2 regions of the Hydrogenophaga sp. L76 genome follow, and region 2 is predicted to be linked to the other one. Evidence: riboswitches for the same ligand, from Rfam matches in the RefSeq annotation. Region 2 holds a riboswitch; the other holds the start of a gene.
The links. A riboswitch is a leader RNA that binds a small molecule or an ion and turns the genes downstream of it on or off. The one in region 2 is predicted to bind S-adenosylhomocysteine.
Positions count from the first base shown of each region.

Region 1: linked by a shared signal. The riboswitch ahead of metH (methionine synthase) and the one ahead of ahcY (adenosylhomocysteinase) in region 2 are both predicted to bind S-adenosylhomocysteine.

Region 1 is NZ_CM172807.1:3,209,536-3,213,201, reverse strand. It holds gene metH (methionine synthase) at 1-1,626, opposite strand, end outside; S-adenosyl-L-homocysteine riboswitch at 1,651-1,770, opposite strand; gene AC23D4_RS15510 (sigma-54-dependent Fis family transcriptional regulator) at 1,835-3,439, shown strand; gene AC23D4_RS15505 (hypothetical protein) at 3,529-3,666, shown strand, end outside.
Region 2 is NZ_CM172807.1:2,506,841-2,510,506, reverse strand. It holds gene AC23D4_RS12025 (MFS transporter) at 1-852, opposite strand, end outside; gene AC23D4_RS12020 (HAD-IIB family hydrolase) at 914-1,723, opposite strand; S-adenosyl-L-homocysteine riboswitch at 1,778-1,865, shown strand; gene ahcY (adenosylhomocysteinase) at 1,934-3,370, shown strand; gene AC23D4_RS12010 (TlyA family RNA methyltransferase) at 3,377-3,666, shown strand, end outside.

The sequences.
Region 1 (3,666 bases), 700 kb from region 2:
CACGTAGACAACCGGGCCGCTGTAGTGCGGCGCGATCTTCACGGCGGTGTGCACGCGGCTGCAGGTGGCGCCGCCGATCAGCAGCGGGATCTGCTTCTCGCGGAAGTGGGCGTCCTTCTCCATCTCGCTGGCCACGTACTGCATCTCCTCCAGGCTGGGCGTGATCAGGCCCGAGAGGCCCACGATGTCGGCGCCCTCTTCCTTGGCCTTGGCCAGCACCTCGTGGCAGGGCACCATCACGCCCATGTTCACGACCTCGAAGTTGTTGCACTGGAGCACCACGGTGACGATGTTCTTGCCGATGTCGTGCACGTCGCCCTTCACCGTGGCGATCACGATCTTGCCCTTGGTCTTCACGTCCTGCCCGGCGGCGGCCTGGGCCAGCTTTTCGGCTTCGATGTAGGGCAGCAGGTGGGCCACGGCCTGCTTCATCACGCGCGCGCTCTTCACCACCTGGGGCAGGAACATCTTGCCCTGGCCGAACAGGTCGCCCACCACGTTCATGCCGTCCATCAGCGGGCCTTCGATCACGTTGAGAGGACGGCCGCCCTCGGCTTCGATCTGGCGCCACATCTCTTCGGTGTCTTCGCTGATGAACTCGTTCATGCCGCGCACCAGCGCGTGGCTCAGGCGCTCGCGGATCGGCAGCGCGCGCCACTCGTTCTTCTTGCTGTCGTCCTTGGCCGCGCCCTTGGCATTTTCGGCCACTTCAACGAGCCGCTCGCCCGCATCGGGCCGGCGGTTCAAGACCACGTCTTCCACCCGCTCGCGCAGCTCGGGCTCCAGCTCGTCGTACACACCCACCATGCCGGCGTTGACGATGCCCATGTCCATGCCGGCTTTGATGGCGTGGTACAGGAACACGGTGTGGATGGCTTCACGCACCGGGTCGTTGCCGCGGAAGCTGAACGACACGTTGGACACGCCGCCGCTCACCTTGGCGCCCGGCAGGTGCTGCTTGATCCAGCGCGTGGCGTTGATGAAGTCGACCGCGTAGTTGTTGTGCTCTTCGATGCCGGTGGCGATGGCGAAGATGTTGGGGTCGAAGATGATGTCTTCGGGCGGGAAACCCACTTCGTCCACCAGGATGCGGTAAGCGCGCTCGCAGATCTCGATCTTGCGTTCGTAGGTGTCGGCCTGGCCCTTTTCGTCGAAGGCCATCACCACCGCGGCGGCGCCGTAGCGCTTGACCAGACCGGCCTGGCGCTTGAACTCGTCCACACCCTCTTTCATGCTGATCGAGTTGACCACGCCCTTGCCTTGCACGCAGCGCAGGCCGGCCTCGATCACCTCCCACTTCGAGCTGTCCACCATCACCGGCACGCGCGCGATGTCGGGCTCGCCGGCGATCAGGTTCAGGAACTTCACCATCGCGGCCTTGCTGTCGAGCATGGCCTCGTCCATGTTGATGTCGATCACCTGCGCGCCGTTTTCCACCTGCTGGCGCGCCACGGCCAGCGCCTGCTCGTACTCGCCGTTCAGGATCATGCGGGCGAAGGCCTTGGAGCCGGTCACGTTGGTGCGCTCGCCCACGTTGACGAACAGGCTGTCTTCGCCGATGCGCAGCGGCTCCAGGCCGGACAGCAGCATGGGAGGAACGGGTACGGAAGAAATCACGTCGGACATGGGGCTCACCAGAAAGGGTTCTGAAACTGGTGAGCGCCGTTGGGGCCGGTCTGGCCGGCAGGGCGATGAAAGCCCGGACTCTCAAGCCTGACACCGGCCCCGACACAAGCGCGTCGGGGTGGCGCTGCAGCGCTCCTTGAGAGCCGCTGATTTTAGCCGCCAACCGCCTGCGCACGCATCTGGTGCGATGTTTGCTAGTACCCGATGCATGGCCCCTCACCGCAACGACCCCGACAACGCCGGCACCGACTGGCACGCCCAGGAGCTGCTGCTCATGCGCGAGGTCATGAAGCTCGTGGGCCGCAGCCTGGCGCCGGCTTTCGTGTTGCGCGAGATGCTGCACCTCATGAGCGAGCTGCTGGGCCTGAACCGCGGCCGCATGGTGCTGGCCGACGACGCCGTGCCGGGCGCGGAGCGCACAGCCTCGGTCCGCCACGCCTACGGCCTCACCGCCGAGGAAGCGGCGCGCGGCGTGTTCCGCTGGGGCGAGGGCATCACCGGCCGCGTGCTGGCCAGCGGCTTGCCCGCCATCGTGCAGGACGTGGACGCCGAGCCCTTGTTCCTCTTTCGCACCGTGGCGCGCGCCCGGTTGCCGCCGCAGACCGTGGCCTTCATCGCGCTGCCGATCGATGTGAACGGTGCCACCGTCGGCGTGCTCGCCTGCCACCGCATCCGCAGCCGCCAGCGGCACCTGAACGACGACCTGGCGCTGCTGCGCATCCTGGCCACGCTGGCCGGCCAGCTGCTGCAGCTGGAACAGCTGGTGGCCGAAGAGCGGCGCCAGCTGGCCGCACGCAACGAAGCGCTGGAGCACGCGCTCGACGTGGGCAGCGCGCGCTACGGGCTGATCGGCCGCTCGCCCGCGCTGCTGCAGGCGCTGGGCGAGCTGGAGCGCGTGTCGCAGTCGCAGGCCACGGTGCTGCTGCTGGGCGAGTCGGGCACGGGCAAGGAGCTGTTTGCGCGCGCGGTGCACTTGGCCAGCGGCCGGCGCGACCAGCCCTTCATCAAGGTCAACTGCTCGGCGATTCCCGACACGCTGTTCGAATCTGAACTGTTCGGCTACGAGCGCGGCGCCTTCACCGGCGCCAGCACGGCGCGCGCCGGCTGGTTCGAGCAGGCCAACCGCGGCACGATTTTTCTGGACGAGATCGGCGAGCTGCCGCTGGCCATGCAGAGCAAGCTGCTGCGCACCCTGCAGGAAGGCACCCTGGTGCGCCTGGGCGGCACGCGCGAGATCCGCATCGACGTGCGGCTGGTCGCAGCCACCAACCGCGACCTGGCGCGCGAGGTACAGGCCGGCGGCTTTCGGCAGGACCTGTATTACCGCCTCAACGTGATCCCGATTCGCCTGCCCAGCCTGCGCGAGCGGCGCGAAGACGTGCGCGCGCTGGCCCTGCATTTTGTGAGCCGAGCCAACCAGGCGCACCAGCGCAACGTGAACCTCGCGCCCGACGCGCTGGCGCGGCTGGAAGCGCACGACTGGCCCGGCAACATCCGCGAGCTGGGCAACCTGATCGAACGCCTGGTTCTGCTGGCCGACCACACGCTGGTGACGGCGGCTGCGCTGGAGCGCTTCATGCCCACCGCACTGGACCGCGCGCCCCCGGCGCCGGCATCGGCCCCGATCCCGCCGGCCCTTCCCGCTGCTGGTGGTGGTCTGGTGCGCGACTACCAGAGCGCCACGTCTCACGACGCACAGACCCTGCAGGACGCGCTGACCCGCCACCAGGGCAATCAGTCGCGCGCGGCGCAAAGCCTCGGGCTCACGCTGCGGCAGTTCAGTTACCGGCTGCGCAAGGCGGGGTTGCGATGAAGGGTAGGTTTGAAGGGCTGGACTGAAAGCTGGCGCAACGGATGTGTGACAGCATCAGTGCCATTGACCATGACTTGTGAGAAGCCGACATGAAAACAATCGACGAGATGCTGAACCTGGCCTTGCTGACCCCCGATCAGCACCAACAAATCAGCAGCTGGATTGCGCAGGCCGACTCGCCCGACGAGATTCTGAAGATGCCGCCGTTGCTGTGGCGGGCCGTCGAA
Region 2 (3,666 bases):
GCCCAAGCGGTCGGCCAGCAGCCCGGCGGGCAGCATCATGAGCGCGCTGCCCAGGCCACTGGCCGAGACCAGCAAGGCCGCCGCCGTCACGCCCAGCCCCAGACTCAGGCCGTACAGCGGCAGGATGGATGTGAGCCCACTTTCGAAGAAACCACCGACGAAACCCACCGTCATGATCAGCGGGTGCGCGCGCAGCGCGTGCCACACGCCTTGCAGGCCCACACGGGCGCTGTGGGCATCCGTGGCGCCCGGCAGCCTCGGGATCAACAGGCTCCACAGCAGGCCGAGGGTCATGCTGGCAAGCACGATCCACAGCGCCACCGGGCTCTGCGCGCCCACGGTGGCGAGCAGCGCGGGTCCGATGACGAAGGTGGTGCCCACCATGGTTTCAAACAGGCCCACCAGGCGCCCGCGCCGCTGCGGTGGCGCGAACTCGGCCACCACCGCCTCGGCCAGCACCCAGCGCAGGCCCGACGCCGCGCCGGCGACGAACTCGAACACAAACCAGGCGGGCAGCCAGCGGGTGAACAGGAACCCGGTCGTGCTGAGCACCGGCACCAGCGCCGCCAGCCACAGCGTGGGGCGCCGCCCCAGCCGCTGCGTGATCGCCGAGGCAAACGGCGTGATGGCGAACACGCCCACCCAGCCCGTGGCCGCCAGCAGGCCCGCCAGCGCGTTGGACACACCGTCGCCCTTGAGGCGCAACAGCAGCAGCGGCATGAGCATGAAGTAGCCCACCAGCTCAAAGAAGGTGGAGCCAAAGATGGCCACCAGGCCGAGGCGGGCCTGCGAGGGGGGTGATGCGGGCAGGGCCAGGCCGCCGTGGCCGGGCGGCAGCGGGTGTCCGCTCATCGGGCAGGCTCCGCCCTTCGGGCTGCGCTGCGAGTCCCTTTCGGAACGGCCGGACGGGGGCTCATGCGGTCCTTCCCTTGCGGCCAGCCAGCAGGGCCTGCACCACCTCGGCAAAGCCGGCACCACGCTCGCTCCGGGTCACATAGCGCGGGCGGTGGTCGAGCCGGTCCCAGAACCGCGCCACGTTGGCCACGCCCACGCTGTGCGGGAAGTGGCCGAACATGACCGCGTCGTTGGTCGAGTCGCCGACGTAGACCCAGTGCTCGGGCTCGGCGTCCAGATTCCGGCCGAGCTGTTCGCGCACCACCCAGCGCGCGCCCGCCAGTTTGTCGTGTTCGCCGATCCAGCCATTGACGTGGATGGAACTCACCGTGGCATGCAGGCCGCCCGCCTGCATCAGGCGCACCACCTGCGCGATGGTCGCACCGTCCAGCTGCGCGAACTCGCTGTGGTCGATGGCGATGTCGGTCTCGCGCCCAGGGCTGTCCTGCGACAGGCGGGTCTGCGGCAGCTCGCTCAGGATGCGCTGCGCCACCGCCTGCAGGCGTTCGAAGTTGGTTTGCCGTGTTGCTGTGTCCTGCAGGTAGGTCTTGTGCAGCGTGCCGCCCGGGTCGCGTGACAGCGCGACAGCGCCGTTTTCCGCCACGATGGCGTTCACCGGCCAGTCCAGCGCAAAGGCTTCGCTCCAGCCTGCGGGCCTGCCGGTGATGGCGAACACCGGCAGGCCCGCTGCGCGCAGGGCTTGCAGGGCGGCCAGCGCGTCCGGCGTGATCGCCCCCCCGGTGGTGAGGGTGTCGTCGATGTCGGTGAGCACACCGTGGATGTGGCTGCGCGCGGCCGCCGGCCAGTCGGAAAGGGTGAGATGAGGCATAAAGGCTGAAGAGTTTCGCAGATGCGCAAAAAGCCCGTCTGCGGTAGAATCATGTGATCCGAGGAGCGTTGCAGCGCACCCCTGACCACCGGTCAGCGCGGGGCGTGAGGCTCGGAAATCCATGCAACGACGCTCATCCACTGAACGTGCGATGGGCTTTTTTTTGCCCCCGCGTCCAGTGGTTATTGCCAACCTCATCTGGAGCGAACCATGAACGCACGCATTCCCAACGCCGTCAACGCCGACTGCGTCATCACCGACATCGGCCTGGCCGACTGGGGCCGCAAGGAAATCCGCATCGCCGAGACCGAGATGCCCGGCCTGATGGCCATCCGCGAAGAGTTCGCACCCAAGCAGGCGCTCAAGGGCGCGCGCATCACCGGCTCGCTGCACATGACCATCCAGACGGCCGTGCTGATCGAGACCCTGCAAGCGCTGGGCGCCGAAGTGCGCTGGGCGTCGTGCAACATCTTCTCCACGCAGGACCACGCCGCCGCCGCGATCGCCGCCGCCGGCACGCCGGTGTTCGCCGTCAAGGGCGAGACCCTGACCGACTACTGGGACTACACCCACCGCATCTTCGACTTCGGCCCCAAGGGCAGCGAAGGCGAAGGCCCGAACATGATCCTGGACGACGGCGGCGACGCCACGCTGCTGATGCACCTGGGCAAGCAGGCCGAGAAGGACCAGAGCGTGCTGGCCAACCCCGGCAGCGAAGAAGAGCGCATCCTGTTCGCCGCCATCAAGGCCAAGCTGGCCGAAGACAGCACCTGGTACAGCCGCAAGAGCGCCCAGATCATCGGTGTGACCGAAGAAACCACCACGGGTGTGCACCGCCTGAAGGAAATGTCGGTCAAGGGCAGTCTGATGTTCCGCGCCATCAACGTGAACGACTCGGTGACCAAGAGCAAGTTCGACAACCTCTATGGCTGCCGCGAGAGCCTGGTGGACGGCATCAAGCGCGCCACCGACGTGATGATCGCCGGCAAGGTCGCCTGCGTGGCCGGTTACGGCGACGTGGGCAAGGGCTCGGCACAGGCCCTGCGCGCCCTGAGCGCCCAGGTGTGGGTGACCGAGATCGACCCCATCAACGCCCTGCAGGCTGCGATGGAAGGCTACAAGGTCGTGACCATGGAGTACGCCGCCGACAAGGCCGACATCTTCGTGACCACCACCGGCAACCGCGACGTGATCACCTTCGACCATATGGCCGCCATGAAGGACCAGGCCATCGTCTGCAACATCGGCCACTTCGACAACGAGATCCAGGTCGCCCAGCTGGAAGAGAAGTGCCAGTGGGAAGAGATCAAGCCCCAGGTGGACCATGTGATCTTCCCGGACGGCAAGAAGATCATCCTGCTGGCCAAGGGCCGCCTGGTGAACCTGGGCTGCGGCACCGGCCACCCGAGCTTCGTGATGTCGTCTTCGTTTGCCAACCAGACGATTGCGCAGATCGAGCTGTTCACGCACAGCGACTTCTACGAAAACGGCAAGGTCTACGTGCTGCCCAAGCACCTGGACGAGAAGGTCGCCCGTCTGCACCTGAAGAAGGTCGGCGCGATGCTGAGCGAGCTGAGCGACGAGCAGGCGGCGTACATCGGTGTGCCGAAGCAAGGTCCGTACAAGCCGGACTCTTACCGCTATTGATCGCCGATGCGCGCTGACCAGTTGCTCGTCGAGCGAGGGTTGGCTGCTTCGCGCTCGCAGGCCCAGCGGCTGATCGCTGCCGGGGTGCGCTGGCGGGTGCCCGGTGGCGACTGGAAGGCCGTGAGCAAAAACGGCGACGAGCTGCGTGAGGCGGTGGAGCTGGAGCTGCTGGACACGGCGGAGTCGCGTTTCGTGTCGCGCGGCGGGCTCAAGCTCGACGGCGCGCTGGCGCACTGCGGGATGGACGTGACCGGCCAACGCTGCCTCGACGTGGGGCAGAGCAGCGGTGGTTTCAC